3 regions of the Corynebacterium sp. MSK044 genome follow, and region 3 is predicted to be linked to each of the others. Evidence: predicted binding sites of a transcription regulator. Region 3 holds the regulator's gene; each other region holds the start of a gene.
The links. The regulator LexA, encoded in region 3, represses DNA repair genes until DNA is damaged. The targets are predictions, from matches to a motif close to CGAACANNTGTTCG.
Positions count from the first base shown of each region.

Region 1: the regulator LexA is predicted to act here: its motif matches at 9,069-9,082, upstream of QP994_RS04235 (error-prone DNA polymerase).
Region 2: the regulator LexA is predicted to act here: its motif matches at 3,037-3,050, upstream of QP994_RS04640 (HNH endonuclease signature motif containing protein).

Region 1 is NZ_JASPJJ010000004.1:117,654-127,501, forward strand. It holds gene QP994_RS04185 (ATP-binding protein) at 1-855, shown strand, start outside; gene QP994_RS04190 (response regulator transcription factor) at 866-1,537, shown strand; gene imuA' (DnaE2-dependent mutagenesis accessory factor ImuA') at 1,596-2,297, shown strand; gene QP994_RS04200 (Y-family DNA polymerase) at 2,298-3,860, shown strand; gene QP994_RS04205 (AMIN-like domain-containing (lipo)protein) at 3,867-4,466, opposite strand; gene QP994_RS04210 (sucrase ferredoxin) at 4,586-5,494, shown strand; gene QP994_RS04215 (HAD family hydrolase) at 5,455-6,288, opposite strand; gene QP994_RS04220 (methionine ABC transporter permease) at 6,315-6,998, opposite strand; gene QP994_RS04225 (methionine ABC transporter ATP-binding protein) at 6,999-8,051, opposite strand; gene QP994_RS04230 (MetQ/NlpA family ABC transporter substrate-binding protein) at 8,058-8,957, opposite strand; gene QP994_RS04235 (error-prone DNA polymerase) at 9,116-9,848, shown strand, end outside.
Region 2 is NZ_JASPJJ010000005.1:46,341-56,188, forward strand. It holds gene metG (methionine--tRNA ligase) at 1-1,505, shown strand, start outside; gene QP994_RS04640 (HNH endonuclease signature motif containing protein) at 1,499-2,938, opposite strand; gene QP994_RS04645 (DUF3806 domain-containing protein) at 3,072-3,464, opposite strand; gene QP994_RS04650 (TatD family hydrolase) at 3,489-4,325, shown strand; gene QP994_RS04655 (resuscitation-promoting factor) at 4,519-5,655, shown strand; gene rsmA (16S rRNA (adenine(1518)-N(6)/adenine(1519)-N(6))-dimethyltransferase RsmA) at 5,667-6,527, shown strand; gene QP994_RS04665 (4-(cytidine 5'-diphospho)-2-C-methyl-D-erythritol kinase) at 6,524-7,456, shown strand; gene QP994_RS04670 (ABC-F family ATP-binding cassette domain-containing protein) at 7,479-9,302, shown strand; gene ppk2 (polyphosphate kinase 2) at 9,348-9,848, shown strand, end outside.
Region 3 is NZ_JASPJJ010000006.1:67,438-77,285, forward strand. It holds gene QP994_RS05425 (1-phosphofructokinase family hexose kinase) at 1-814, opposite strand, end outside; gene sugR (transcriptional regulator SugR) at 955-1,734, opposite strand; gene lexA (transcriptional repressor LexA) at 1,846-2,520, opposite strand; gene QP994_RS05440 (hypothetical protein) at 2,765-3,136, shown strand; gene nrdR (transcriptional regulator NrdR) at 3,197-3,661, shown strand; gene hrpA (ATP-dependent RNA helicase HrpA) at 3,658-7,584, opposite strand; gene QP994_RS05455 (hydrogen peroxide-inducible genes activator) at 7,618-8,580, opposite strand; gene QP994_RS05460 (DEAD/DEAH box helicase) at 8,671-9,848, opposite strand, start outside.

The DNA of each region.
Region 1 (9,848 bases), on a different contig from region 3:
TGGGCGCTCTCAGGGGTGGGGAGCGGCTGGTTCTTCCTGGTCATCGCTCTGGTGGCTCTCGGTGCCATGCTCGCGTGGCAGGCCTATGACCGTGACATGCGCACCACTGGCTCCGTCGTGCTGCTGGTGTGTGGTGCGGTGTTGGTCATGGGCGGTGTCGTGGTTATCGCCCTGATGGGGGATGGCAGCGGGATCACCGGCGTGATCTTGGCGGTGCTCGCCACCGTCGTGGGTGTGGGCATTCTGGTGGTGCCGCTGATCGTGCGACTGTTCCGCTCGCTCGTGCAGGAGCGCGAGGAGAAAGCGGTGGCGGACCAGCATGCTGTTATTGCGGCTCACCTGCATGATTCGGTGTTGCAGACACTCGCGCTCATTCAGAAGCGCGCGGATGATGCGGAGGAGGTTGCACGTCTTGCTCGCGGCCAGGAGCGTGAGCTGCGTGCGTGGCTTTATGGCGCCCCTGCGACTCCCGCCAGCTTCTTCACTGCTCTTAACGCCGCGGCGGGTGATGTCGAGGACATGTTTAACGTGCGCATCCAGCCCGTCACCGTCGGTGAGGACCTGGACATGAGCGCCGATGTGGAACCCATTGTCTTGGCCACGCGGGAGGCGATGGTCAACGCGGCGAAGCATTCGGGCGCAGCCACCATCGACGTGTACGTGGAGCACATTGCTGGTGAGCTCAGTGTGTTCGTCCGGGATCGCGGAACTGGGTTTGATGTGGAGGCCATCCCGGCGGACCGGCACGGCATCCGCGATTCCATCACCAGCCGTATGGAGGGCGCCGGGGGCACCGCCGTGGTGAAAACCGCGCCGGGCGAAGGAACAGAAGTGGCACTCACGTTGCCACTGTAAGGTCGAGATCATGCAGCCTGTCCGCGTTTTTCTTGTCGACGATCACTCCGTCTTCCGCTCCGGCGTCCGCGCCGAACTGGCCGGTGCTGATTCCGCCGCGGCGATTGAGGTCGTCGGCGATGCCGGCACTGTGGCCGAGGCCGTTGCTGGTATCGCGGAGACGAAGCCTGACGTTGTCCTTCTGGACGTGCACATGCCGGATGGCGGCGGCCTCGCGGTAATCACGCAAGTGCCCGGCCCGCAGTATCTGGCGCTATCTGTGTCCGACGCAGCGGAAGATGTGATTGCGCTTATCCGTGCTGGTGCCCGGGGTTACGTGACCAAGAACATCGACGGCCCTGAACTCGCCGAAGCCGTGGTGCAGGTGCATGGCGGGGACGCCTACTTCTCGCCCCGCCTCGCCGGGTTCGTCCTCGACGCCTTTGCATCGGCTGGGGTCGTGGAGGATCCGGTTGGGGAGCCGGAGAAGGTGGGGGAGGGGGAGCTCGTCGATAAGCTCACGCGCAGAGAGCTCGAAGTGCTGCGGTTGTTGGCGCGCGGGTACACGTACAAGGAGATTGCGGCGGAGCTCTTCATCTCTGTGAAGACGGTGGAAACGCACGCGTCGAATGTGTTGCGCAAGACGCAAACCTCGAACCGGTACCAGCTGACGCGGTGGGCGTCGCAGCGCTCACTGGACTAGAAAGCCTGTTCGGCCACGGGGATTGACCGTGTTGCTTGCGCGGAGCATAATAATCCGCGTGAGTGGAACAAGTGTTCGTAAGGTTGGCCTGGCTGCCATGCCGCTTGCTTCCTCGCGCGCGGAACAAATCGCGCAGCTTCGCGCCCAGATTTCGCAGATGGGAGGGGGCGCGCAGGAAGAAAGGGTAGTCCAGGACGTTGACCTTCTGTCCGTCGGTAGTGCTTTGGATGCCGTCCTGCCTGGTGGTCTCCCGCGGCGCGCAGTCACACACGTGAGCGACACGCCTGGGCTGGTGGTGGAAATGCTGCGCCACGTCACCGCTGCTGGTGGACACGCGGGTGTGGTGGGGTGGTCGGAGCTATCCTACGCCGCACTGCCTGCGCCGAGCCTGGAGCGCATCATCGCGGTGCCGGACCCCGGGGTGGATCCGCTCGGGGTGGCCGGGGTGCTGGTGGAAGGGCTTGACCTGGTGGTGTTTCGGTCCCCGGTCGTGTTGGAGCTGTCGCCGGTGCGGGCCCGGCCGCTGCTGGGGAAGCTGCGCAAGGGCCATGCCGCGCTCATGTTGGTCGGCGCGACGGCGCCGTCGCCGGCCCTTGCGTTGACGGGGGAGGTGATGGGCTTCCACGGCATCGGCCGCGGCACCGGCCGCATCATGGGGATGGATCTGCGGGTACGGGTCACGCAGAAGAACGCCCGTCCGGCTTCGACCGTGGTCACGGTGGGTGAAGCCCAGGCCCCTGCCTTGCGGGTGGTGCGGTAGATGCGCGTGGCGGCCGTGTGGTTTCCGGATTGGCCGATCCAGGCAGCGCGGCTCGAGGCGGGGGATGAGCTGGCGGAGCCGCTCGCGATCGGTGCGCATCATCGCATCAAAGTGGTCTCGCAAGAGGCGCGCAAGCTGGGTATTCGTCGCGGGATGAAGGTGCGTCATGCGCAGTCCGTGTGTCCGGATCTGACGGTCGTGGAGGATAATCCGGACCGGGATGGCCGCATGTTTGCTGCGCTCGCCGCGAGTTTCGATGATGTTGCCGCGTCGGTGGAGGTCCTGCGTCCAGGGCTCGTCGTTGTGGATATCGCCGCCGCAGGCACCTTCCACGGGAGCGAGGAAAAAGCTACCGAAATGCTTATCGACGCCGCATCCAGCCCCGGCATCGACCCCCTCACCGGTGTGGCCGACGAGATCGCCACCGCCGTCATCGCAGCCCGTGCCTCCGCGGTGGTGCCACCGGGTGGGTCAGCGACTTTTCTGGCCAGGGTCCCCCTGCGCATGCTGGTCGCGGAGACGAGTTTGGGGGCAGACGCAGACACCGTCGCCGCCCTGGGGCAGCTGGGGGTGGGCACGCTTGGGGAGCTCGCCGCGCTGCCCTCCACTGCCGTATCCACCCGCTTTGGGCGGGCAGGGCTGCATTGTCATCGCATTGCGCGTGCGGCGCCGGATCGGCGGGTGGCGCCGGAGATCCCTACGGCGGATCTGAGCGTATCGGTGACACCAGAAGACCCGATCGACCGCGTTGATGCTGCAGCCTTCGCCGCCCGCGCATTGGCAGCGAGCCTGCACGAACGTCTTGCAGCTGCTGGTCTGAACTGCCTTCGCCTCAAAGTGAAAGCGGACGTAGACGGCGGGGAAGTCGTGGAGCGTACCTGGCGTACCCGCGAAGCCTTGACGGAAGAAGCCACAGCGGACCGAGTGCGCTGGCAGCTCGATGGGTGGTTGACGCACGGCGGTGCCGGGGCAATCACCTCCCTGATCCTTGAACCACTGGAGGTGGCGCAGCCGGACTTGGCAGGGCAGTTATGGGGGAGCGAGTCTGCCGCGGGACCTGCTGCGGGAGGTGATCAGGTGCGTCGTGTTGCGGAGCGCGTCCAGTCACAGCTCGGGATTGATGCGGTGGTGCAGCCGCGACTAATCGGTGGGCGTGGGGTGGTGGAACGCGTTGCCCTCGTTCCTTTTGGGGAGCGTGGCCCTGAGGGCAGTAACGCCACGTGGCCTGGTGCGATCCCGCAGCCACTCCCAGCGCGGATCGGTGGTGGGCTCAACCACCCAGCCTCACGGGTCAAAATGATTGACGCGCAGGCCACCCCCATCGGCGTGACCGCGGAAGCGCTGCTCACTTCCCAGCCTTATGCCTTGAGCTGGGGTGACAACAAGTACCTCATCACCGGCTGGGCCGGACCATGGCCCGTGGATGGCGGATGGTGGGAAGACACACCCCACAAAGTTGCTCGCCTTCAAGTCGTGGGGTGCTCCCCACACGATGAAAAACCGGTGGGATGGCTCCTTGTCTGGTCACAGCAGCAATGGCGGATCGAGGCGATGTACACCTAGGTGCGCCTAGCGGCTGATGTCGATGATGATGCGCGTGGGATTCTGCACCGTCACCACGCTGTAGGGGCTTCGGGAGTTCATGCCCACCACAATCTGCGTACGTCCCGCGGACGTGCCGGCGTTGACCACCTCAGCTACCGCACCGGATTCGCCGGTACTGCCGACGCGTTCAGGGGCGGTGGCATCGGCACCGACATCGGACGGGAACACAGTGCCGTCAATGAAGACGTTGAGGAACGTCGACCCCTTCACTTTCAGTGGCTGCCCGGTGGACCCCACGGCAGGGGAAGAAACGTAATCCGTGAACCAGCCGGGTTCACCGTCCCCATGCAACGTGATAACCACGCGGTCGAAATCGCCGTGAGCCTTCGCCTCAATATCAGTCACTGCGAGGCGAGCCGGGGCCGTTGGGCGGGTGGTCTTCGGGGAGGAATCTACAGACCCCAACGGTTCGCGTTCTTCCGGCGACATGGTGCTCACCGCGCCACCGGTGCCGGCGACGAGGTCGCCGCGTTGGGCACTAGGCGTGGTTTCAAGCGTGCACCCAGCGAGCACAAAAGCGGCCGTGCTTAACGCAACGGCGCATGCGAGCTTGGGTGCAGTCATGCGAATTACCCTAATAACAACCGTGAAGACACAAAAATAAAATCGCCTCAATCCGCAGATTGAGACCAAACTGTTGTACACACTACAGCTCCCGGCGAAGATAGGTTACCCTTAGTGCCATGCCTGCCGATTCCTTCACTTTGTGCTCCGACGTTGAGGTCGAGCCGCTTCCGGGGACGGCAAAACAGGCCACAGTCTATGTCCTTTTCGAAGAGCCGGGCCCATGGAGCCACGACGTCCTGGACGGCGATACCTTCGGCGCGGAACTCACCGCGAAGCTTAAGGCGCATCTGAAGAAGTACAATGCGTCGCTCCAGCTCATCCGCCACCCAACGCGTGAGGGGCGCGTGATTGAGTCGCATCACCTGTACTTGGTGTTCTCCGACATCGGGCTGACGGAAGTGCTGCATGTTGATGGCCCGGAGGCGATCCTGGATCTTGATTTGTCGGGCCCGGGGCTTAACGGTGGCCAGGCGCGCATCAACCCGTTGCTTCTCGTGTGCACGCATGCGAAGCGTGACAGGTGCTGCGCGGTGAAGGGTCGCCCGCTGGTGGCGGAGCTGGAGCGCCGCTACCCGTTCAAGAGCACAGGCGATGTGGTGTGGGAGACCTCGCACGTGAAGGGGCATCGTTTCGCTCCGGCGCTGCTGCTGTTGCCGTGGGGCTACAGTTTCGGCCGCATGAACCTGGAGGCGACGGAGGCGATGTTGGCTGCGGCGATGCGCGCGCAGTATTTCGTGCCGGGCAACCGTGGGAGCGGCTTGATGTCGCCGCCCGCGCAGGCGGCGGAAGTCGCGGTTGCTGCGCACCTTCAGCGCGAAGGCAAGGATGTCTCCTACGGGCAGTTCTCCGTCGCGTCAGAAGAGGTCAGCGAGGATCATGCACGCATTGTGCTTGTCGACGCCACCCGTACCTTCAACGTCACCCTCTCCACCCACGCCGCCTCCGGCGTGATCTCCTCGTGCGGTGATGAGCCGAAGCAGGGGCGCTATTGGCGGGTGGATTCGCTGGAGTGCGCGGATAAGTAACTAAGCAGTGTTTCGCCCACGGAGTCCACAACGTGGTTGGTGGCGGCCTGCACGTCGGCGGGGGAGTAGGGGAAGCTGTGCGAGACGTCGGCGATGGCGTGCATGGGCAGGTCGTTCCAGGAATCCCCGAAGGTGTATAGCTCCACCTCGGAGCGGTCCCGGCCGAGGTGCGCTAGAACGTCGTTGATCCCGGCTGCTTTGTTTCGTCCCGGCGCCATGACGTCGATGAAGTTGGCGTTGCGGGCGTAGTTGACTTCGGGGTGGGCCGCCGCCCACGCGACGATCTCCGCCGTGTTCCCTGGAGTTGTCGCCGCGCCGCTGGGGAGCCAGAAGACCAGCAGGGCGAAGTCATGCGCAGGGATGCCGGCGGCGCTCATAGTGGTGAATCCTGAGATGAGCTCGTACCCAGTTCCTAGGTTACCGCTGGTGTTGCTGGCGGTGGTGTCCGCGAAGATCGCATCATGGTCGCCCCACGTCGTGCCGCACACCGCCAGACCCGGGGTGGTGCCAAAGCGTGCGACCGCCTCGCCGAGCACATGGTTGGGCACCGGGTGGGAGTACAGCAGCTGATCATCCGCGGTGGTGGCAGCGCTGCCGTTGGATAGGACGTGGAAGTCAAAGAGCCCCTCAGCACCAGCGAGCCCGCGACGGAGTTTGCTGCGGGATCTACCGGTGGCACAAATGGCAACGTGCCCGGCTTCACGCCAGGCACGTAGTGCGGAAATGTCGGCGGCGGAGATGCCGCCGTCGGGGTGGTGGAGGGTCCCGTCGAAGTCAAAAACTGCAACCTTCATGGGGCCCAACCTACCTAGCACCCCGGCTAGCGGCGCATCACCTTCGCCGAGAGCCAGTTGCCCAGAAGCTGGGCCAGCTGCACGATGATCACGATGGTGATCACAGCCACCCACGTCACCGCAGGCTGGTACGCGCGGTAGCCGTAGACGATGGCGAAGTCACCCAGGCCGCCGCCGCCGATGTAGCCGGCCATGGCGGACATGTCGATCACCGCGATGAAGATGAAGGTGTAGCCCAGAATCAGCGGGCCGAGGGCCTCCGGGATGATCACGGTGCGGATGATGCGCCACGGGCCGGCACCCATCGCGCGGGCCGCTTCGATGACGCCTGGGTCAATGGCCACGAGGTTCTGTTCCACGATGCGCGCCACGGTAAACGTCGCGGTCACGCACATGACAAATGTCGCGGCTTCACGGCCAATCGTCGTGTCCACCACCGCGAGGGTGACGGAGTAGAGCATCGCGATCATGATGATGAACGGGATGGGCCGGAAGAAGTTCACCAGGATGTTCAGCACCCAGTAGATCGGCCGGCTCTGCAGCACACCGCCCGCGCGGGTGGTGTAGAGGAACAGGCCCAGGAGCATGCCGAAGAACCCGCCGACAAGCATGGTGATGGTCACCATGAACAGCGTGTCTAGCAGCGCCTGCCAGTAGGTGGGGCCGAGGCGGTCCCAGTCAACGCCGGCTGCAAGAAGTGTTTCGATCATTTAGGCCACATCTCCTTGCGTGCCGGTGATTTCATGGATGTGCGTGGTGGATTGCATCGTGCGGTAGAACTCGTCGATAGCAGAATCCTCGCCGGTGAGGCGGACGGTCATCTTGCCGAAAGAATGATCTTGCAGCGTGGTCACGGAACCATGCACAACGTCGAGTCCCACTCCTTCTTCCTGCAGTTTCGCGGCCGCGGAGAAGAAGCCGGAGTTCGCGGTGAGGTCCACGGTGAACAGGCGGCCCTCTCCCGCGTGGAGCAGCTCGCGCTCTTCGCTTTTCGACGGAGTATTCCTCAGCGACGTCGCCACAAACCTCTTGGACACATCCGTCTGTGGGTTGGAGAAGACCTCGTAGACGGAGCCATGCTCCACAACCTTGCCATTTTCCATCACAGCGACCTTGTCGGCGATGGCCCGGATGACATCCATCTCGTGGGTGATCACCACGATGGTGATGCCGGTCTGTTCGTTGACCTTCTTCAGCAGGTCAAGGACTTCTTGGGTGGTTTCGGGGTCGAGGGCGGAGGTGGCTTCGTCGGCAAGCAAAAGCGAAGGGCTTGTGGCGAGCGCACGAGCGATGCCCACCCTTTGCTTCTGGCCGCCGGAAAGCTGCTCCGGATAGTTCGAGCCGCGGTCGGACAGGCCAACGAAGTCGAGCAGTTCCGCCACGCGGGCTTTGCGTTCAGCCTTGCTCATCTCGGTCATCTTGAGCGGGTACTCAATATTGCCCGCCGCATTGAGCGAGCTGAACAGGTTGAACTGTTGGAAAATCATGCCGATGGAACGGCGCGCGGTACGCATCTGCTTCGCGGGCATACCCACGATGTCCGTTCCATCCAGCAAAATCTGCCCCGATGTCGGGGTGTCCAGCCCGTTGATCATGCGGACCAGGGTGGACTTGCCGGCACCCGAGTAACCGATCACGCCCAGGATCTCCCCCGGCTCAACCGTCAGGCTGACGCTGTCAAGCGCGACAACATCCGTGCCCTTCTTCGAGCGGAAGACCTTGTTTACGTCCCGGAATTCGATCCGGGTGCCAGTACGAGACATAGAGGTTTACTTCTCGTTCTTTGCGTCTTCGACGAGACGGTCGAGGATCTTGTTCAGGTCCTCCTTGGACTTGTTCACCTGGACGGCGGTGCCATTGGAGTCCTCATTCAGAGCCTCGGTAACCTCAGGGGTCTGCCAGAGCTCAACGAGCTTGTCGTAGGTCGGGTTATCAATGTCCTCTGCGCGAACAGCGAAGATGTTGATGTACGGCTCAGCCAGCTCAGAGTTCGGGTCGTCGGAAGCGACAGCAGTGGATGCGTCGATACCAGCGCGGGAGAGCCAGTTGTTGTTGATGATCGCCGGGTCGCCCTGGTTGTAGGCAGTCGGCGTCTGGGAAGCATCAACCGGGGTGACCTCAACCTTGGAAGCATCCTTGTCAATGTCAGCCGGGGTCGGGTTCAGCGGGTCAGTGCCCTCCTTCACCGTGACCAGGCCAGCCTGGACGAGCACGTTGATCGCGCGGCCCTGGTTGGACGGGTCGTTCGGGATAGCAACCTTCTCGCCCTCGATGCCGTCGAGGGAATCGTGGTCCTTCCAGAACAGGCCCAGGGTGTTGATCTCAGCGGAACCGATGATGCGCAGGTCCTTGCCAGAAGAAGCCTTGTACTGAGCCAGGTACAGGATGTGTTGGAACTTGTTCAGGTCAAGCTGACCCTCAGCCAGTGCTGGGTTCACCGGGGTGTACTCGGTGAAAGGAACCAGCTCCAGGTCGATGCCAGCTTCCTTGGCCTTGTCAAGGAATACAGACCAAGCCTTCTGGTCAGAGTCGGTCGTACCGATGCGCACGACCTGGTTCTCGCCGTCCTTCGGAGCAGCGTTGTCAGTGGAGTCAGAGGAGCATGCAACGAGGCCAGTAGCTGCCAGAATGGAAGCCGCGGCGGTTGCGATAACACGGTTGAGGCGCATGTCGCGTCCTGCACTTTCTTAGTAGGGGTTGAAGTGTCTGGGAAAATCTATCACCGTGTGTACCGCTTAGTCTAGTTCCGATCCCGTTTGGAGTTTCTTAGCGAATATAATCAAACGTCCGTTCGGTTCACGGCATCGAATATGCGTACGATAGTTGCGTGCGATTCAATGGTGGCAGAGCATTGTCCTGGGCGCAGCTGGAACGCATCCTCTCCGGCCGCCCCGGGGCCGCCGTTGTGCCGGTTGACCGGCTGGAACGGTCGGTCAAGCGTCCTCTGGCCGGCCCGCGTGGCACCGCGGCGATTCCCTTCGCAGAACTCCACGCCGTGTCCACCTACAGTTTCCTCAGCGATACCGGAGGTGCTAGCGAACCTGAGGAGTTGGTAGCCCGCGCCCACGAACTCGGCTTGAGTGCCCTTGGTCTGCTGGACCGTGATGGTTTCTATGGCGCCGTGAAATTCGCCGAAGCCGCCGCGGAGGTAGGGCTGCCTACGGTATTTGGGGCAGAGCTCGGCCTGACTCACGCGCCACTGCCGATGCTTGCTCGCGGCGCGGAGGGATACCGGCGCCTATCGCACCTCATGGCGGGGGCGCACATGGCCTCGGGGGAGAAGGGCGTGGTGCACTATCCATCGCTCCCGACGATTGCCAAAGAACTCGCCGGGACCTGCATCGTGTTGGCGGGCTGGCGGTGGGCAGACCGACTCGATGAGCTCGTGGAATGCTTCGGTACCACCAACGTGGTCAAGGAGTACGAGGCGACGATGCTGCCCGAAGACGCGGACCACCACGCCATCCTGCGCGCTGCCGGCCCGCCCGGTCTGCGGGAAATTCTCACCGCCGCCCCGGGGGCAGCCACGCGGGATGGGGCGAGGGTGGCGGGGGCGAAGA
Region 2 (9,848 bases), on a different contig from region 3:
TCAAGGGCCTGTACGCCAACGGCTACATGATCAAGGAGACCACCAAGGGTGCAATCTCCCCGTCCACCGGCCGCACCTTGCCGGATCGCTACATCGAGGGCACCTGTCCGCTGTGTGGTGCCACCGACGCCCGCGGCGACCAGTGCGATAACTGCGGTAACCAGCTTGACCCAGTGGACCTGATCAACCCGGTGTCCAAGATCAACGGCGAAACCCCCGAGTTTGTGGAGACCGAGCACTTCATGCTCGACCTTCCTGCGCTTCACGACGCGTTGAAGACCTGGCTCGAAGCCCGCGAAGACTGGCGCCCGAACGTACTCAAGTTCTCCCTCAATCTGTTGGAGGACATGCGCCCGCGTTCCATGACCCGCGATATTGACTGGGGCATTCCCGTCCCAGTTGAGGGCTGGGAGAATGACCCCGGCAAGAAACTCTACGTCTGGTTCGACGCCGTCATCGGCTACCTGTCTGCCTCCATCGAATGGGCAGCACGCAGCGGCAACCCGGATGCGTGGAAGGACTTCTGGCAGGATCCGGAGACCCCGGGCTTCTACTTCATGGGTAAGGACAACATCACCTTCCACTCCCAGATCTGGCCGGGTGAGCTGCTGGGCTACGCCGGACTGGGTTCCAAGGGCGGGGAAGAGCACAAGTACGGTCGCCTGAACTTGCCCACGGAGGTTGTTTCCTCCGAGTTCCTCACCATGTCCGGATCGAAGTTCTCCTCCTCCAAGGGCGTTGTCATTTACGTCAAGGATTTCCTGGCCGAGTTCGGCCCAGATCCACTGCGCTACTTCATCGCGGTCGCAGGCCCGGAGAACAACGACACGGACTTCACGTGGGATGAGTTCGTCCGCCGTATCAACAACGAGCTGGCGAACGGCTGGGGCAACCTGGTCAACCGCACCGTGTCCATGGCGCACAAGAACTTCGGTGAGGTCCCCGTTCCGGGCCCACTCACTGATGCTGATCGCGCCATTCTTGATTTGGCGGAGCGCACCTTCGCTGAGGCGGGCAAGGATCTCGAACTTGCCCACTTCAAGGCTGCCATCACCAAGATCATGCACGTCGTCGGCGAGGCGAATGCCTACATCGCTGACCAGGAGCCGTGGAAGCTGGCTAAGGATGACAGCCAGCGCGAGCGTCTTGCCACCGTGCTGTGGACTGCACTGCAGGTGGTCTCGGACTGCAACGCCATGCTCACCCCGTTCCTCCCGCACACCGCGCAGAAGGTCCATGAGACTCTGGGTCGTGACGGTATCTGGGCCGCCACCCCACGCGTGGAAGAGGTCACGGACGATGAGGATCTGGACCTCGTCGGTGTGGACCTTCCGGAGAAGGGGCAGAGCTACCCAGTGATCACCGGTGATTACACCACCCAGCAGGCAACCTGGGGCCGTGTCGATGTGGCGCCGGGCACCAAGCTCGAGAAGCCGCAGCCGCTCATCGCCAAGCTCGACCCAGAACTGGGCGAGACTGGTCCGGAGTGGGCACCAGTTCAGTAATCAGCCTCCGGTTCTTCCGGGAACGGTACGGGATGGAAAGGGAATTCCATCCCGTATTCGCGTTCAAGGGCCGATAGTGATTTGAGGCATTCTTCGTAGTCAAAGTTTTCCTCAAAAACATCGAGCACGCGGTGGCACTTGGCAAAGAACCGGGAGCGGGTGCGCTTGAGGCGTTCCACATCGTCGATGGTGTGTTTCCAGCGCGGTGTGGTTTCGGTGACTTGACTGTTGATGAAGCCGGTGGGGTTTTCTAGCGCGTAGGTGCCGTCGGAGAAGAGCCACACCACGTCGCCGGTTGTGGGGTCTACCAGGTAGAAGGCCCTGCGATCGGTTTTGACGTTGTGGTGTTTCTGGCACAGGCAGTACAGGTTGCTCGCCGTCGTTGTGCCGCCGAGGCCGTAGGCGATGCGGTGGTCGAGCTGGCATTCCCAAGCAGTGCGTTCGCAGCCAGGGTAGATGCAGGTGCCGTCACGGCCGCGGACGAAGGCTGCGATGTCAGCGGGTGGGACGTAGCCGGCGACGCTACGTGTGGCGGCGGCATCCATGTCCACAAGTTTTGGCCCAAAAGAATGAAACATCTCGGTTCCGGTGGCTGTGGTGAAACCGTGGCCGGGGATGAACACTGAGGCAGATTCATCGATGGTGCCGTCCGCGTTCTTGGGAGCGTAGCCGTAGACACGGGCAGTCGGGGCAGGGGATATCTTGCCGGTGAGGAGGAGCAACGTGGCCTCATCGTCAGTGATGCCAAGTTCTTTGGCGGTCGCACCTATGAAAGCCTTGACGGAGGCCGCCGTGGCATGATCCGCGATCATGGTCATGCCCGAGCAGCCGTGGTAGTAGCCATCGTGGAAGGTGACTTCGCATCCACCCGGCGACAGGGTGCGCCCTTGTTCGCGTTTCTCACGCTTCTTTTGGTCGAAGGCGACGGAGGAATCCATGTCACCGATGGCCTTGTTCAGGCGGGTGGTAATGGTGTTCGCGCCGGGTAGTGCCTGGTTCGGCTTCGTTGGGGTGAAAAGCGTGACTAGGAGGGCGTCCAGTACCGCGAAAACTTCGGGGTCAGGGGTATCGCCGAGCACACTGATGGCACGATCGATGGCCCTCAAACGGCGGAGGTCAAGGCGGTGTGTGGCCTCTTGGAGGGCGCGCAACATAGGGAGATCTTTGAGGCTGCGGTAGGCGTAGACGGCATTGCGGACCTCAGTGAGGGACAGGCCCGTGGCGGAACACATGCGGGCGAGTTCGGTGTCGTGGTCTTTGGAGCCTTCAAACTCATCGGTGGTGGCGTAGTGGTGGAACACCGCATGGATTGCTGCGCGCATGCCCATCCCGGCAACGGCATCGAGGTTGTCGGTGTTCTCTGTGGCAAAGAACGCTGCTGGCCCTGGCGAAGGTGGTGGCGGTTCTGGTGGGCGGTCAGTTAGTTGGGTCATGGTTCCCCCGGTGGATGTGTTGTGTGAATGTGTTTTAAGTTCGTACGAACATAGTTTCACATCACTGCGACACGCCACCGGGACTACTCGAACAAACTCGAAAAGATGTTCGAATCTAGTATCGTGCTAAAAGCTATTCACCCAAAAACTGCTCAATAAACGTAGTCAGCTTCCCGGTCTCCTCATCCTCAAAGCGGGTGTCCACAACAACGAGGGGTGCGGTGTACATCTCCCGGTCGGGGGAGGTGACAACGAGGTCGGTGCCGTAGGCGTCGATAAGCAATTGCCACTCGAAACCGTGCTCGCGAATGAATGCGTCGCCGAGCGCAGTGCCGTACATGCGTGCAACGTCGCCGCGAGAATAGCTGCGGCGTAGATCGGGGTCGAGGGAGAGGTAGTCGCTCAAAGTCTCTTCGAAGGAAGCGACGATGTCATTGATGGATCCGTTGATTCCGGCGACGGCGGCTTCAGCGAGGTCGCGATCGATTTGGGTGCGGGTTGCGGCATCGATGTCATGGAATGTCATGCGCCCGAGGATAGGCTGGAATTCATGTCGAAGAAGAAACCGCGCCCCGTCCCCGTCCCAGCCCAGCGAATTGCTGGGCTTATCGACGCGCACACGCACCTCGCCTCCGCCCGCGCCCGAACGAAGGACGAAGTGGATGCGATCGTCGCGCGCGCTGTGGACGCTGGAGTTGAGCGCATCTGCACTGTTGGTGACGGGCTCGACGAGGCGGAATTGGCACTGCAGGCTGCGCACTTCAATGACCGCGTCTTTGCGGCATGCGCGATCCACCCAACTCGTGCCGGTGAGCTGGGCGACGCTGCGCGCGAGCGGTTGACACAGATGGCAGCTGATGAGCGCTGCGTGGCTATCGGCGAGACCGGCATTGATACGTACTGGATTAAGCATGATCCGGACCGGACCGCGCCACTTGACGTGCAGGAAGAGGCGTTTCGCTGGCATATTCAGCTGGCTGTTGATTCCGGCAAGGCCCTCATGATTCACAACCGCGAGGGCGACGCGGAGATCATGCGGATTCTCGCGGATGCGCCGCAGCCAAGGCACGTTATGCTGCACTGTTTTTCTTCGCCTATCCGCGTCGCGCGTGAGGCGATCGACCGCGGCTACGTCCTGTCCTTTGCTGGGAATGTGACCTTCAAGCGGAATGATGAACTGCGTGAAGCGGCGGCGTTGGCTCCTGCGGGGCAGCTACTTATTGAAACGGATGCGCCGTACATGACCCCAGAGCCATTCCGTGGTGCGCGCAATGAGCCGGCATTGATTGGGCACACCGCACACGTCGTGGCGGAGGTACGCGGGATGGCCGTGGAGGACCTTGCTGCGGAGGTGGGGGAGACCTTCAATCACATTTTTGGCGTGTGAAATAGGTACGCCTGTGGGGGCTGGTAACGGGAGTGATTCCTGTGGCTGAGAGGAGCCTTAATTGTTTGAGACACGCTTCCGCGGTTTGAAAATGTGCTGGTCTTCGGCGTACCTTTATCGTATTGTTACATTAGGTTGCTTCCCCAAGCTAAACCCAAATCTTCCCCTGACCCCCTTAAGGACTGTTCTTTTTATGTCGCGTCATCGTCGCATCAATAAGACTTCAACCACTCGCGCTGTGATCACTTCCTCTGCTCTTGGCGCTCTTGCTTTCGGTGGTACTGCTACTGCTGTAGCAGCCCAGAAAAATGTCACCGTGGATGTCAACGGTGAAGCCGTGGAAGTGAGCACCTTCGCCGGGAAGGTTGACGGCGCTCTCAAGGCCGCCGATGTTGAGGTGGGCGACAAGGATCTGGTGTACCCGGCACTGTCTGAGTCGCTCGTGAGTGGTGACACCGTGACCGTGCGCACTGCCAAGCCAGTCGCAGTGTCCATCGATGGCGGTGAAGCGCAGGAGTTCACCACTACTGCTGCCACCGTGGATGATCTCCTCGGTGAGTTGCCGGGCATCGTCGGCGGTTCCAGCCACAGCTTCGGTGATGGCCAGGCCGTCACGGACAACATGACAATTGAGGTGACTTCCCCGAAGATCGTGGCCATCCGCGATGGTGAGAACGTCACGTACACCTCTGCTGCCGCCAAGACCGTGGGGGATCTGCTGGCAGCGCGCGGTGTCCTCGTGGACTCGAACGACCGCGTGAGCCCCGCACTGGACGCTCCGGTGACGGAAAACATGACGGTGGAGATTGACCGCGTTGATGTCACGGAGCGCACCGCTACCGAGGAGTTCGACGCTGAGCCGAAGTACGTGGATGATGAGTCCCTCGCGCCGGGTGAGGAGCAGGTCCGCGAAGAAGGCGAGAAGGGTGAGCGCAAGGTCACCCGTCGCGTGGTCACCGTGAACGGCGCTGTGGAGTCGGATGAGGAAGTTGGGCAGATAGAAACCCGTCCAGCACGCCAGGCAGTGATCGCACGCGGCGCAATCCCAGGCAACACCGGTGCAGCAGCCCCGGCCGTGGCCGGTGGCTCCGTATGGGATTCCATCGCGCAGTGTGAATCTGGCGGCAACTGGGCTATCAACACTGGCAACGGTTACTACGGTGGCCTCCAGTTCGCGGCATCCACCTGGTCTGCTTACGGCGGTGGCCAGTACGCCCCGACGGCGAACTTGGCTACCCGTGAACAGCAGATCGCTATTGCCCAAAAGGTTCAGGCCGCCCAGGGCTGGGGTGCATGGCCCGCCTGCACGGCGCGCCTGGGTCTCCGCTAGTCTCCGAGGGTATGACCGTCGAGGACTCTCACCTGCTGAACCCGCCAGACATTCGTGCGCTGGCGGAGGAACTGGGCGTTGCTCCAACCAAAAAATTGGGGCAAAACTTTGTTCATGACCCCAACACCGTGCGGCGTATTGTCGCCGCGGCGGAATTGGGGGATGCAGAGACTGTCCTTGAGGTGGGGCCGGGTCTGGGCTCCCTGACTCTGGGGCTACTGGACGTCGCAGAGCATGTCATCGCGGTGGAAATTGATCCGCGCTTGGCTGATCGCCTGGCGGTGACGGTGGGCGAGCATGCCCCGTCCCACGCCCACAAACTTGAAGTCGTCGGCGCAGATGCCATGAAGATCACGGCGGCGGACCTCAGCCGTGAACCCACTGCTTTGGTGGCTAACCTGCCGTACAACGTTGCGGTGCCCGTGCTGCTGCATTTGTTGGCGGAGTTCCCCTCGATCCGCACGGTGCTCGTGATGGTTCAGCTGGAAGTTGCACAAAGGCTCGCGGCTGATCCTGGATCGAAGATTTATGGCGTACCCAGCGTGAAGACTTCTTTTTATGGGGATGTGCGCACCGCGGGAACGATCGGCAAAAATGTGTTCTGGCCAGCGCCGAACATCGAATCAGGGCTCGTGCACATTGATGTGAAAGACAAGGGATGGTCCCGCTCGGCGCGTGAAAAGGTTTTCCCGCTTATCGACGCAGCCTTTGCACAACGCCGCAAAACCCTCCGCGCCTGCCTCGCCGGTGTGTACGGTTCGGCTGCTGCCGCTGAGGATGCACTGCGTGCAGCAGGTATTGATCCGCAGTTGCGTGGGGAGAAGCTGGCGGTAGAGGATTTTGTTCGCCTGGCTGAGGTGAGTGCGCCGTGAGACCTGTTACTGCGCGGGCGCATGGCAAGGTCAACCTGCATCTCGGGGTGGGGGAGGCACGTGCGGATGGGTACCACGAGCTCTCCACGGTATTCATGGCCGTTGATCGCCCGGAAACAGTGACGTTGATTCCGGAGCCGGGTGCGAAGGTTGCCTCCGGTGTGGTGACGAGTATGCGCACCACCTGCCACGTGTCGGTGCCGGATGAGGATCTGGATACACCAAAGAACCTGGCTTGGCGCGCAGTGAACGCAATCTGTGAGGGAGCCGATGTGCCGTCAGTCCGGATTGAGGTGGATAAAACCATCCCCGTTGCTGGCGGTATGGCCGGTGGTTCAGCCGATGCCGCGGCAGCGATCAAGGCCGCAATGGGCTACCTGGCGCAGAATGGCATCGAGGTGGTAGCCGAACAGGTGCAGGACATCGCTGCGGAACTCGGCGCGGACGTGCCGTTTGCCCTCATGGGCGGGATCGCTTTGGGCACGGATCGGGGTGACGCATTGGTGCCCATGATGGGGCGCGGTGAGTACTGGTTTGCCTTCTTGAACCCCAAAGTGGGTTTGTCCACCGGCCAGGTTTTTGAACACTTAGATGACATGCGCTTTAACAATGCTTCCCTCGTGCCCAAGATGGACACCACCTTGCTGTCCCGGGCGCTGCTATCCGGTGACCCTGTCCAAGTAGGTGCTGTTATGCACAATGACCTGGAAGTAGCGGCTCTGGATCTGCAGCCACGTTTGAGTGCGCTCATCCGCAATGCCGAAATGGCCGGAGCGATTCGCGCGATGGTCTCAGGCTCTGGCCCGACGGTGGCGGCACTATGCCCTGACCGCGAGGCAGCGCACATAGTTGTGGATGAACTCACGCGTAGCGGTGACGTGGAAGGTTTTGTTGCACATGGGTCGGCCAGCGGGGCCACGCTGTTGTAGCGTTGCCTAGACTGGTTGCATCATGGCGAACCTGATCAACCTGGAAAATGTGTCCAAGACTTGGGGGCTGAAGACCCTGCTGGACAAAGTATCCCTCGGTGTCCAAACCGGCGACCGTATTGGCGTCGTGGGACTCAATGGTGGCGGAAAGACAACGCTGCTGGAAGTGCTCACTGGCATTGAACCCCCGGATGAGGGGCGAGTGTCCCACGCCAATGATTTGCGTATGGCGGTGGTGACGCAACGCTTTGATCTGCCGGAGGATATGACGGTGGGTCAGGCCGTGGTGGAACCGCTCGGCTTGGAGGTTTACGAGTGGGCGTCCAATGCGAAGGTCCGTGAAGTACTCGCGGGTACGGGTGTGGCTGAGCTGGGGTTGGAGACTCCGGTGGGGCAGCTCTCTGGTGGGGAGCGCCGTCGGGTGAATTTGGCTGCCGCACTCGTGCGGGACTTGGATCTGATCGTGCTGGATGAGCCCACGAACCACCTTGACGTGGAAGGCGTGCAGTGGTTGGCGGACCATTTGATGAAGCGCAAGATTGCGCTCGTCGTGGTCACACACGACCGCTGGTTCCTGGACACCGTGGCCACACTGACGTGGGAGGTCCACGACGGCAAGGTGGATGTGTACGAGGGCGGCTACAACGACTGGACGTTTGCCCGCGCGGAACGTGCCCGTCAAGCGGATGCGATTGAGCAGCGTCGGCAGAACTTGGCGCGCAAAGAGCTGGCGTGGCTGCGTCGCGGTGCGCCGGCACGGACGTCAAAGCCGCGGTATCGCATCGAGGCGGCAGAGGCTCTGATTGCTGATGTACCGGCGCCGCGCGACTCGGTGGAACTCATGGCGTTTTCCAAACAGCGCCAAGGCCGCGTGGTCATTGAGCTGGAGGATGCGCGGATTGATGCCCCAGATGAGCGCACACTGGTGGATCATCTGACGTGGCGTTTGGCACCGGGCGAGCGCATCGGTTTGGTCGGGGTGAATGGCTCCGGCAAGACGACGTTGCTGCGCACGCTGGCAGGTGATTATCCGTTGGCGGCCGGTAAGCGGATTCAGGGATTGACCACCAAGATTGGGTGGTTGCGTCAAGAGCTGGATGACCTGGATCCCACGCGTCGCGTCATCGATGCGGTGGAGGATGTGGCCACCTACATCACGATGGGAAAGAAGGAGTTGTCCGCCTCCCAGCTGGCGGAACGCCTCGGCTTCAGTCCGAAGCGCCAGCGCACGCCAGTGGGGGATCTGTCAGGTGGCGAGCGCCGTCGCCTCCAGCTCACGCGCGTGCTCATGAGTGAGCCGAATGTGCTGCTTCTCGACGAGCCGACGAACGACCTCGACATCGACACCCTCCAGGAACTCGAAGACCTGCTGGATAGCTGGCCGGGAACACTCGTGGTCATTTCCCACGACCGGTACTTGATCGAGCGTATTGCCGACGTCACCTATGCGCTGTTCGGAGACGGAAAACTGACCAACCTGCCCGGCGGCATCGAACAGTACTTGCAGCGCCGTGAGGGGATGGGGGCGCAGTCCGGTGTGCTGGATCTGGGGGCGGCAGATGGGAAGAAGGATGGGAAGAAGGGGCAAGCGTCGAGAAGCGAGAAGGCCTTGAGCCCGCAGCAATGGCGCGAGGTGTCAAAGAAGATGAGCGCGCTGGAGCGCAAGATTGAAAAGCTGGACGCGCAGGCGGAGGCATTGGAAGCGGAGATTACTGCGATGTCGGGGGAGACTGAACCTGATTTTGAGGCGATCGGAGTGAAGTCAGGGGAGCTGTCGCAGCTGCGTGAGCAACGCGAGGAACTTGAGATTGAGTGGCTTGAGTTGGGAGAGCAGCTGGAAGCTTAAGGGCCTGTGACGGCGCTTCGGAGTAAGGCGACTACCGTTAGAGATATGACTTCCAACAAGCCTGAGACCGCAAGCAAGCCCCCGAAGCTATCCAAGAAAGCCTACGAAAAGGAGCTGCTCCGCCTCCAGGCTGAGTTGGTGAAGATGCAGCAGTGGGTCGTGGCCACTGGTGCTCGCATCGTCGTTGTGATGGAGGGGCGCGATGCTGCGGGTAAAGGCTCCGCGATCAAGCGCATCACGCAGTATCTCAACCCGCGCGTGTGCCGTATTGAGGCTCTGCCGAAGCCGACTGAGCGTGAGCAGACCCAGTGGTATTTCCAGCGCTACATTGAGAAGTTGCCGGCTGCCGGTGAGATCGTCATCTTTGACCGCTCCTGGTACAACCGCGCTGGTGTTGAGCGCGTGATGGGCTTCTGCACTTCGCAGGAGTACCGCCGGTTCCTGCACCAGGCGCCGATCTTTGAGCGCCTGCTGGTGGAAGATGGCATCCTTCTGCGCAAGTACTGGTTCTCCGTTTCTGATGAGGAGCAGTACGCCCGCTTCAAG
Region 3 (9,848 bases):
CGTAGCCAGCCAACGCGCTATCACCCGCGCCCACCGTGGAACGAACGTGTGCTGGCGGGGGAGTGGCAACCCACGCGCCACGAGATGTGACCAAGCATGCACCCGCACCACCAAAGGTGACGAGGAGTTCGGGCACGCCACGGGACACGACGGACTGGGCGACCTCCACGACGGCGGCTAGATCCCCTCGCGCCGCTGCGTCTTCGAGTGTTTGCCCATCAACACCTGCGAGCTGCCCCAACTCGTAACCGTTTGGCTTAATAATGTCCGGCGTGGAGTCCTCCAGACCTTCACCCAATGCAATCAATGGTTCATCCGAGGTATCCACCGCGATGAGCGCATCCGGATTAGCTCTGCGCACGATAGCTACCAACGTGGAGTACCAATCGCGAGGAGCGCCTGGCGGTAAAGAACCAGCGAGGACGACCGCGTTTGCCTTAGGTGCATGGGTTGCTACCGCTTCTTCGAGAGCAGCGATGGTTGCCGGTGTTAAGCGTGCGCCTTGTTCATTGAGCTTGGTGGTTACCCCAGCAGCGTCAGTAATCGTCGAGTTTGCGCGCACATGTCCCTCCACCGCAATGGTGTGAAGAGGGATCGCTGCCTTATGGGCAAGGGCAACAAAAGGATCAGTTTCATGTGCTGGAGCCAATGCCAGCGTGGATTCTCCAGCTTTTAGAACCGTGTGGGCAACATTGATTCCTTTGCCACCGGGTTCACGGGAACGGGCGCGCACGCGGATGACTTCACCGGCGGTGAAGTTGTCCACGGTGAAGGTGACATCAACGCTTGGATTCGGCGTGAAAGTAAAAATCACGGGCGGCTGACCCCTCAAAGTCGTAGGTGGGGTGGAGCGAGAAAACTCCTCTGCCCGAGTATGCCCGATGCCGTATCTACGGCGTGCTAGAACCGGGGTTAAACCCATGCGACGGACGGGCTAGTTGTTTCTGGTCCGCCTTAACCTGCTTGGATGACGTTGATGCCACGTTCTGTTAGCTCATCCACGTAGGACGCCGGTGCATCAGAGTCGGTGATCACCACATCGATGGAATCAAGGGGCGCGAAGCTCACAAGGTAATCCGTGCCCAGCTTTGAGGAGTCGCACAACACCACGACCTTACGGGTGTTAGTGACCATCGCGGATTTCACCGCCGCTTCTTGTGCGTCCGCGGTGGAAAGGCCGTGGTCTACCGTTAACGCATTAGTACCAATGAAAGCTACGTCCGCGCGCAAAAGAGCCAAAGTGCGCAAAGCAGTATCACCGACGACAGCCTGTGTAATCGTACGAACAGTCCCGCCAAGCAGTTGGACATCAAGGGTGCCCAGGCTCGACAGGTCGAGAGCGATCGGCAGTGAGTTGGTAACGAATGACAAAGAAGGTGCTTCAGGCCGGTCCTTGATCAACCCGGCAAGTGTGTTAATCGTCGTGCCAGAGTCAAGGAAAACCGAACCGCCAGGCGCGGGCAGAAAATCTAATGCGGCCCGAGCGATGGCGGATTTAGCTGTGGCTGCCGAACGATAGCGGGTTTGAAGGGGGAACTCGGCAGTGAGGTAGGACTGGGTCGACACGGCACCACCGTGGACACGCTGCACCACACCGTCGCGGTCAAGGGCCGCGAGGTCCCGGCGGATAGTTTCAGCAGTGACATCAAAACGCTCAGACAATTCCGTGACGTTCACGCGGCCTTCAACTGCGGTCATTGATGCGATCTGGCGGCGACGCTCCTCGGCGTACATGGGACTTCCTTGAATGCGGGGGATGCTAACAAATCCTCATTATGTACGCGTGAAGTGAAAACGGGGCCCGGTTAGTTCTGCCTGAGCCCGTTTCACCCCCGTGAGGGTGGGTTAGAGCTTGCGGAAAACAGAGACGACCAAGCCCATGATTTCTGCTTCGTCGCCCTTGATGGGTGAAAAAGCATCATTGTGGGGAAGCAGCCACACGCCGGTGGAGTCCTTGTGGAACTCCTTCACCGTTGCCTCACCGTCGATGAGTGCAGCGACGAATTGGCCTTCCTCCGCGACTGGCTGAGTGCGCACTGCAACCCAATCTCCATCCAAGATGCCGGCGTCACGCATGGACTCGCCTACGACTTGAAGCAGGTACAGGTCGCCGTCGCCGACGAGTTCTGATGGGAGAGGGAAGTACTCTGTGACATTCTCTTCCGCCAGGATGGGATTGCCAGCGGCGATCTGGCCAACCACGGGGATGTATCGCGGTGCGGCTGCCTCTTCCGGAACGTTTGTATCCTTCTTGTTTGGTTTCCGCCCGGTGTGGGGGAGGTGGCGCAGGTCCACTGCACGAGGCTTGTTCGGGTCACGGCGCAAAAAGCCCTTCTTCTCAAGCTCTTTGAGCTGGTAGGCCACAGACGATGTGGACTGAAGTCCTGCAGCATCGCCGATCTCTCGGATGCTTGGCGGATAGCCACGCAACACTACAGCGTCCTGGATAACTTCCAGGATGCGGCGCTGGCGGTCAGTCAAAGTTTTAACGTCTGGCTTCTTGTCTTCTTTCTTGGCCATGTCTTGTTGTCCTTCCTTGATGGGTGCCTTTGCAAGAGTCTTGTTTGTTTCTAATGAGTTCCCTCACTTCTCGTTTCTACCACGAGTAAGCAAATTTGTTCGATATTTTTCCGCTACGTGTGGACAAAGTTTTCTCCAGTTGCTATAAATCGAACATAGAAGCTATCGAACAGTTGAGCGAAGCAGTTAATCGAACATGTCTCACCGGTTCGTAGAATCGTAGGCAGAACAGAAAGGAACCATCATGACAATCTCTATCGCACGACCTCACAGCGCTGATATTGTACGTAACGATCTTCGCCGCACCGTCCAGCCGGCGGATGTATGGGACATCAACGACACCCGTGCTCGGCGCCAACATGTTGCCAATGTTCGAACGTTGGGAGAGTCTGATCGAAAGGAAAGTCTAACCCGCTACCGGGCTGCTGCTGACACTGCGGGGGCTTTCGAAAACATTGAAGATCGCCGTGAAAAGCGTGGCACTATTGCCATGGGCATTCTGTTGGGCCTTAGCCTTTTCATTGGCTCTGCACTCGGGGGTGCTTTCTCCGGTGGGGAGATCGATCCGGCTGCTGCGGCAACGAATGATGTGGTTGCCAGCATAAGTGCCCGCTAGGCCGGTGCAGCTGCGTAGCAGCTAGATATGACGTGCACGGAGAGAGTAGAATCCTCTCCTGTGCATTGCCCTTTCTGCCATAACGATCATTCCCGTGTCTCGGACTCACGTCTCGTAGACGCGGGTTCTGCTATTCGTCGTCGACGTGAGTGCACCGCGTGTGGGGGCCGGTTCACCACGGTTGAAAAAGCCATCCTCACTGTGGTCAAACGAAATGGTGTCAGTGAGCCCTTTGATAGAGACAAGCTGATTGTTGGTGTGCGTCGCGCGTGCCAGGGCCGTGATGTTTCAGATGATGCCCTGAAACGTCTTGCCCAAGAGGTGGAAGAGATTGTGCGTGCACAAGGCAGCTCACAAGTTCTTTCCAATGACATTGGTCTTGCCATCCTGGAGCCCCTGCGGGCGCTCGATGAGGTGGCTTACCTGCGCTTCGCGTCGGTATACAAGTCTTTCGAAAGTGCCGATGATTTCGAATCGGAGATCCGGCTGATGCGTCGCCGCGATCGCGGCATTGATGAGCTTTAGAGCTTATCTACCATCTTTTCAATCCTCCGTGGGCTCACCGGTTTGGATGTGCCCAGACGCTGCGCGAAAAGACTGACGCGTAGTTCCTCGATGCGCCAGAGAATCTCTTTGACTGGCTTTGATCTTTCTGCCCCCTTGGGTAGGCGAGCGAGCTTGGCATCAAGATACGCCTTGACGTCATCGATCACGGCTTGGCGGTCCGCATCCCTGTCAGGATCGTGGTTCATCTCATCCAGGCGCATCTGTACTGCGGACAAATAGCGCGGCAGGTGCTGCAGATGTTCCATGCCGTGGATGGTGATGGCGTTTTTTGGTAACAGGAAGGCCATTTGAGCCTTAATGTCATCAATGGCTGGGCCACTCCACTTGTTCAGTTCAGCTGCGATGTTGATGTATTCGGCGACACCGCCTGCGATGCCGACGACAGCACGTCGCACGGCACCAGGAACCTCGGGTTTCACCTTGTTAAGTAAGGCATCGAATTCCTCAGGTGTGCGCACCGGTCCGCCGTGGGTAAACATCAGATCACGGATGGCGGCGATGCGTGCATCTTCGACGAGCCCAGTGGCACCACCGTGGGGATATTTATCCACGGCAACGCGTTGGCGTAGTGGAAGGCCTTTGGTCATCTGCGTTGGGGATACGGAGATCTGGCGCATGAGCATGGCCAGTGTGGCCGTGACCATCGAGGCATCGGCAGCAGCTTTAGTGGGGAATACCTTGACGCGCACGCCGTCCTTGGTTGCTTCCAAGGCAGGGAAAGCATCAACGTTATTGCCTTCAATGTCCGTGGTCACAGTTTCGGGCACCGCGCCGAGGGTGTCGGCTGTCCACTCTTTGGCGGCATCCGTTTCCGCTTTCTTTGTCGCCTTTGCCACCGACGAAGTGATTTGGCCCGAGCGACGTTTCTTGAGTTCCGCCAGGCTCTTGTCGTGGTCGGTGATCGTGCCACGTCGATCGACAGAAGCAAAAGTCATCTTCAAATGCGCTGGCAACGCTTCGGGGTGGAAGTCGGTTGCGTTGATGCCGTGGCCGCCGAACGAGCGCAGGATTTCCGCGAGCTGCTCCGTCAATGGCGCCTCAAACGGGATGAGCTTCTCCATTGCGCGTGCAGCGAATTCGGGCGCTGGGACCACCGTCTTACGCAACGCCTTGGGCAGGGAGCGGATGAGCTCAGTCACAAGTTCTGCGCGCAGGCCAGGAACGAGCCAATCAAAATCCGTGTCTTCCAGTCCGGCCAACAGGGGGACAGGAACAAGTACGGTGACTCCGTCGAATGGATCACCAGGCTCAAACTTGTACTGGAGCTCATAGTTAATGCTGCCCTGGCGCCATTTGTCGGGGAAGGCGGCTTCGGAGGAATCGGCCGCAGCATCGTCGATAAGCTTTGACGGATCGAAATCGAGGAAATCTGGTGATTGGTAGCGCTTCTTCTTCCACCAGGCGTCGAAATGACGCCCGGTGCCAATGTTGTCGGGAATGCGGGCATCATAAAAATCGAACAGTGCGTCTTCGTCGACAACGAGGCCACGACGGCGCACCTTTTCCTCGATGGCGCTAGCCTCTTCCAACAGTTGAGCGTTGTGCTTAAGAAAAGCGTGGTGTGCGTTCCATTCACCCTCGATGAGGGCATGGCGGATGAACATGGTGCGAGCGGCGTCCATGTCCACGTGGTGGTAGAGCACACGCCGGTCCGCAACCACGGTGACGCCGTAGAGCATTGACTTCTGGTGCACCATGGGTGCTGCACGCTTGGTGGACCAGAAGGGCTCTGAATAGGAGTGCTTGAGCAGGTTCGCGGCTACCTTTTCCACCCAAGCTGGGTCGATCGCAGCGACATCACGTGCCCACAGGCGTGAGGTTTCCACTAGTTCCGCAGCCATGATGAACTCCGGTGGCTTCTTGGCCAACACGGAACCAGGGAACACCATGAAACGGGTGCCGCGGGCGCCCTTGAATTCCTTGGAATGACCGTCGCGCGCACCAATGTTGGACAGCAAGCCGGTGAGGAGCGACTGGTGGACAGCCATCGGATCCCGCTCGCCGGCCTCAGCGTGGCGTAGTTTGTTCCAGCCGAGCTGCTTCTGAGCCTCCCGCAGCTGGCCAACAAGATCGAACCATTCGCGAATACGCATGTAGTGGAGGTATTCCTTCTTCATGCGTTTGCGGAAGGCATTGCCGGACAACTCATCGCGGGCATCTTTGATGTAATCCCACAAATTCAAAGAGGCGAGGAAGTCTGAAGTTTTGTCCTTGAAGCGGGCATGCGCTTGATCCGCTTGGGCCTGGAATTCGAGAGGACGCTCGCGGACGTCCTGGATGGTCATGGCAGCCACAATGACGGTGACGTCGGCGAGCACACCCAGACGGTTGGCTTCAACCAGCATGCGGGCCATGCGTGGGTCTACCGGGATCCGCGCAATCTCACGCCCGATGGAGGTGAGCGCCGGTAGGTCATGGTCCTCCTTGTCCGTGATGGCGCCGAGTTCGTGCAGCAACATGAGGCCATCACGAATGGCTTTCTGCTCTGGGGGTTGGACAAAGGGGAACTCAGAAATATCACCGAGGCGGAGGTTGATCATCTGCAAGATGACGCTGGCCAAGTTAGTGCGCAGAATCTCCGGGTCAGTGAACTCAGGGCGTGAGTTGAAGTTCTCTTCGGAGTAAAGGCGGATGGCAATGCCATCGGCGATGCGGCCCGAGCGTCCGGAACGTTGGTTGGCGCTAGCCTGTGAGACCTCCTCAATGGGCAGACGCTGGACCTTCGTGCGGGTGGAGTAGCGGGAAATACGCGCTAACCCGGTGTCTACCACGTAGTGGATCCCCGGAACTGTCAGGGAGGTTTCTGCGATGTTGGTGGCCAGGACGATGCGGCGACCAGAGTGCGGGCTGAAAACACGGTGTTGTTCCGCGTTGGACAGGCGGCCGAATAGGGGAGTGACTTCGACGTTGCGCCAATGCTGTTTCTCAATGACTTCCATGGCGTCGCGGATATCGCGCTCGGACGCGAAGAAGCACAGGATGTCCCCGTCGCCCTCTGCCATGAGCTCCTTAAGAGCAGCAATGAGCCCGTCGAGCATGTCGATGTCCACGACTCTTGTTTCGCCCTTTTTGTTGGTCACCTCAGTTTCCAGTGGGCGATAGCGGATCTCTACCGGATAGGTGCGGCCGGAGACCTCAATGATGGGAGCAGGTGTACCGTCCTTGTCCGCGAAGTGTGCGGCGAAGCGCTCTGGGTCGATTGTCGCGGATGTGATGATCACCTTCAGGTCAGGCCTGTGGGGCAATAATTTCTTCAGGTAGCCCAGCAGAAAATCAATGTTGAGGGAACGCTCGTGGGCCTCATCGATGATGATCGTGTCGTAGGCATTCAAGTATCGGTCGCGCTGCATTTCAGCGAGGAGAATGCCGTCTGTCATGAGTTTGACGGCGGTGGTGGCGGATACGCGATCATCAAAGCGAATGGCGTAACCCACGGATTCACCGATGTTCTGGCCAAGCTCGTCTGCAATACGTTCGGCCACCGTGCGTGCAGCGATACGGCGCGGTTGAGTGTGCCCAATCAGTCCACGGCGTCCCCGCCCCAGTTCAAGCAGCGTTTTGGGGATCTGGGTGGTTTTGCCGGAGCCGGTCTCGCCCGCGATGATGACCACCTGGTTATCGCGGACAAGGTCCATGATCTTTTCGCGCTGCAGGGAAACCGGGAGGTTATCCGGATAGGTGATCTCGGGGACATGTTCATTGATCGCGGAGACTTTGAGCGCTGCAGCGTCCATGTCTTTGCTTATCGACGCCAAAGCCTCCGCCGACCGTGCCCTCTTCAGCCGACGATGAAAGCGGCGAACAGCGGCGATAGGGAGCTCATCAAGCCGGGAATAGAGGTCGCCGCGGGTGAGGGCTTGTGGGGGTTGTGAGTTCGTCATATTCACCGCGGAAGTCTACCGGCAGCGGTGTATTTACTCGATTCGCAGGCCCAATGGCTCCGCCGCAGCAAGGGTCTTTTCGTACGACTCCTTGACCGCCTCACCGAGAGCAGCGAATTCCTCTGCTCGGGCAGAGGATTTTCTGAACACAATCCCAACGTGCCGTTCAGCGGGGACAGAAGGATCAAACTGCGCGAAGGAAATACCTTTCCGCGTGCATTCAGCTGCGACCGCTGAGGCTGGCAACAACGTGCATCCCTGACCTGCTGCGATGAGCTGGATGATGGTGGTGAGCGACGCTGCGCGGCTGACGGAATCTCTGCCATATCCAGCGTCGACTTGGGCGAGGCGGCAGAGGTCCATGACGTGTTCGTGCATACAGTGCCCGTCATTTAGCAATAGAAGACTGACGTCATCGAGGCTTTCCAAGGTCAAATCCTTGCGCCCTTCGAAGGGATGGCCTTGCGGCAACGCGACGATGAAGCGTTCTGTGTACAGCTCAATTTCTGTGAAACCTTGTTCCTTCGACGGAAAAGCGATGAGGGCGAGATCGATCTTCCCATCGCGCAAGGAGTCCATGAGGACAGGCGTTGTTTCCTCAATGATCGTCGGTTCAAGATTGGGGAATTTCTCCTGGATGATCGATAGGAATTCAGGGAGAAGATACGGCGCGATTGTGGGGATGACACCGATGGAGAGCTGCCCAGTGAGAAACTCGCGGCCACCGTAGATCTGACCCTTGAGAACATCAACCGCTTCGAGTACGGCGCGGGCGTACGGTACGAGCTTCTGGCCGATAGGAGTGACGATGACTTTGCGGGTGGAACGCTCAATGAGCTGAAGCTCTAGCCCTTTCTCCAGGGTGGAGAGACCCTGAGAGAGGGAAGGCTGAGTGATGGAAAGTTTCTCTGCTGCCGTACCAAAGTGACGGTTTTCTGCCAGTGTGACAAACATGCGCAATTGGGCCAGCGTAGGCAGGAAATCTTTATCGGACATGCCTATGACCATAGATCGAGTCATAGGTTTTTGGGCAAAAATAGTTCTTTAATTTCACAATGCGATGATCGTGATGCCCTAGTGGACTACCTAGACGTGGCGCATGACCAATGAACTCAGTCGCACTTCACCTGCAGCATCAGACGCATCCAAGTCCACCGTGCCATGTAACTGGAACGCATTATCGCCTGCTGGATCTTTGATGATTTGGGTGACGGTCCAAGCACGCGTCTGAGTCTCTGTGAGAGAGAAGTACTCAGGCCCGCGTGCATCACCGTCTAGTTCAACATCGTCGTATTCGTCGAAGTAATCATCCATGAGTGCCGGCCAATCTGGCTGGTCTGCCACATCCATGTAGTCCAGCATCTCCGCCAGTTCCTTCTCCTTTTCGTAGGCAAACAGCTCCACGAGGCGGAAGAAGTAATTGCGCACCATGATGGTGAAAGCGCGACGATTCGCCGTGAGTGCCGTGGGATCTTCCACTCCAAAAGCGAGCTCGCGTTCCAGATCATCGCGGCTGATCGGGGTGGATTCGTCGCTCATGTGGGCCCATTCGTCGATAAGCGAAGAATCGACCTGGCGGATGAGCTCCCCGAGCCACACGATGATGTCATCGAGCCGCTCCGTCATATACGCGTCCGGAATGGAGTGTGACAGTGTCCGCCAGGCATCTGTGAGGTAGCGCAGGACAACGCCTTCGCTGCGTGCGAGACCATAGGTGGCAATGACATCGGAGAAGGTCATCGCGTGCTCGATCATGTCACGCACAACGGACTTGGGGGACAGTTCGAATTCTTTCGCCCACGGGTTGCCCTGCGCAAACGTCTCGTATGCTTGCTCCAGCTCCTCCTTGAGTGGCTGCGGATACGTCACGTCCTCAATGAGCACCATGCGCTCGGTGTAGTCCACGCCCTCGGCCTTGAGAGCCGCAATCTCCTCACCACGCTCCTTCGTCTGCTGCGCCTGCAGCAACTGGCGCGGATCATCCAAGATGGCCTCAAACGCAGAGATGACATCTAGATCGTATGTATCGGACGCCGGATCCAGCAGAGTCAAAAACGCCAATGCGAAAGGGGACAACGGCTGGTTCAGCGCGAAATCCCGATCAAGTTCCGCCGTGAGCGTGTACGGGCGAAACGCCGGTGAATCAGGGGTTCGTTCCACCACTCCAGCAGCGATCAAGCCGCGGAAAAGATCAAGAGCGGTGAGGATGTCCTGGTTCTGCTTTGCCCGTGTGTCATGGTTGCCACGCAGCAGGTTCTTCATAT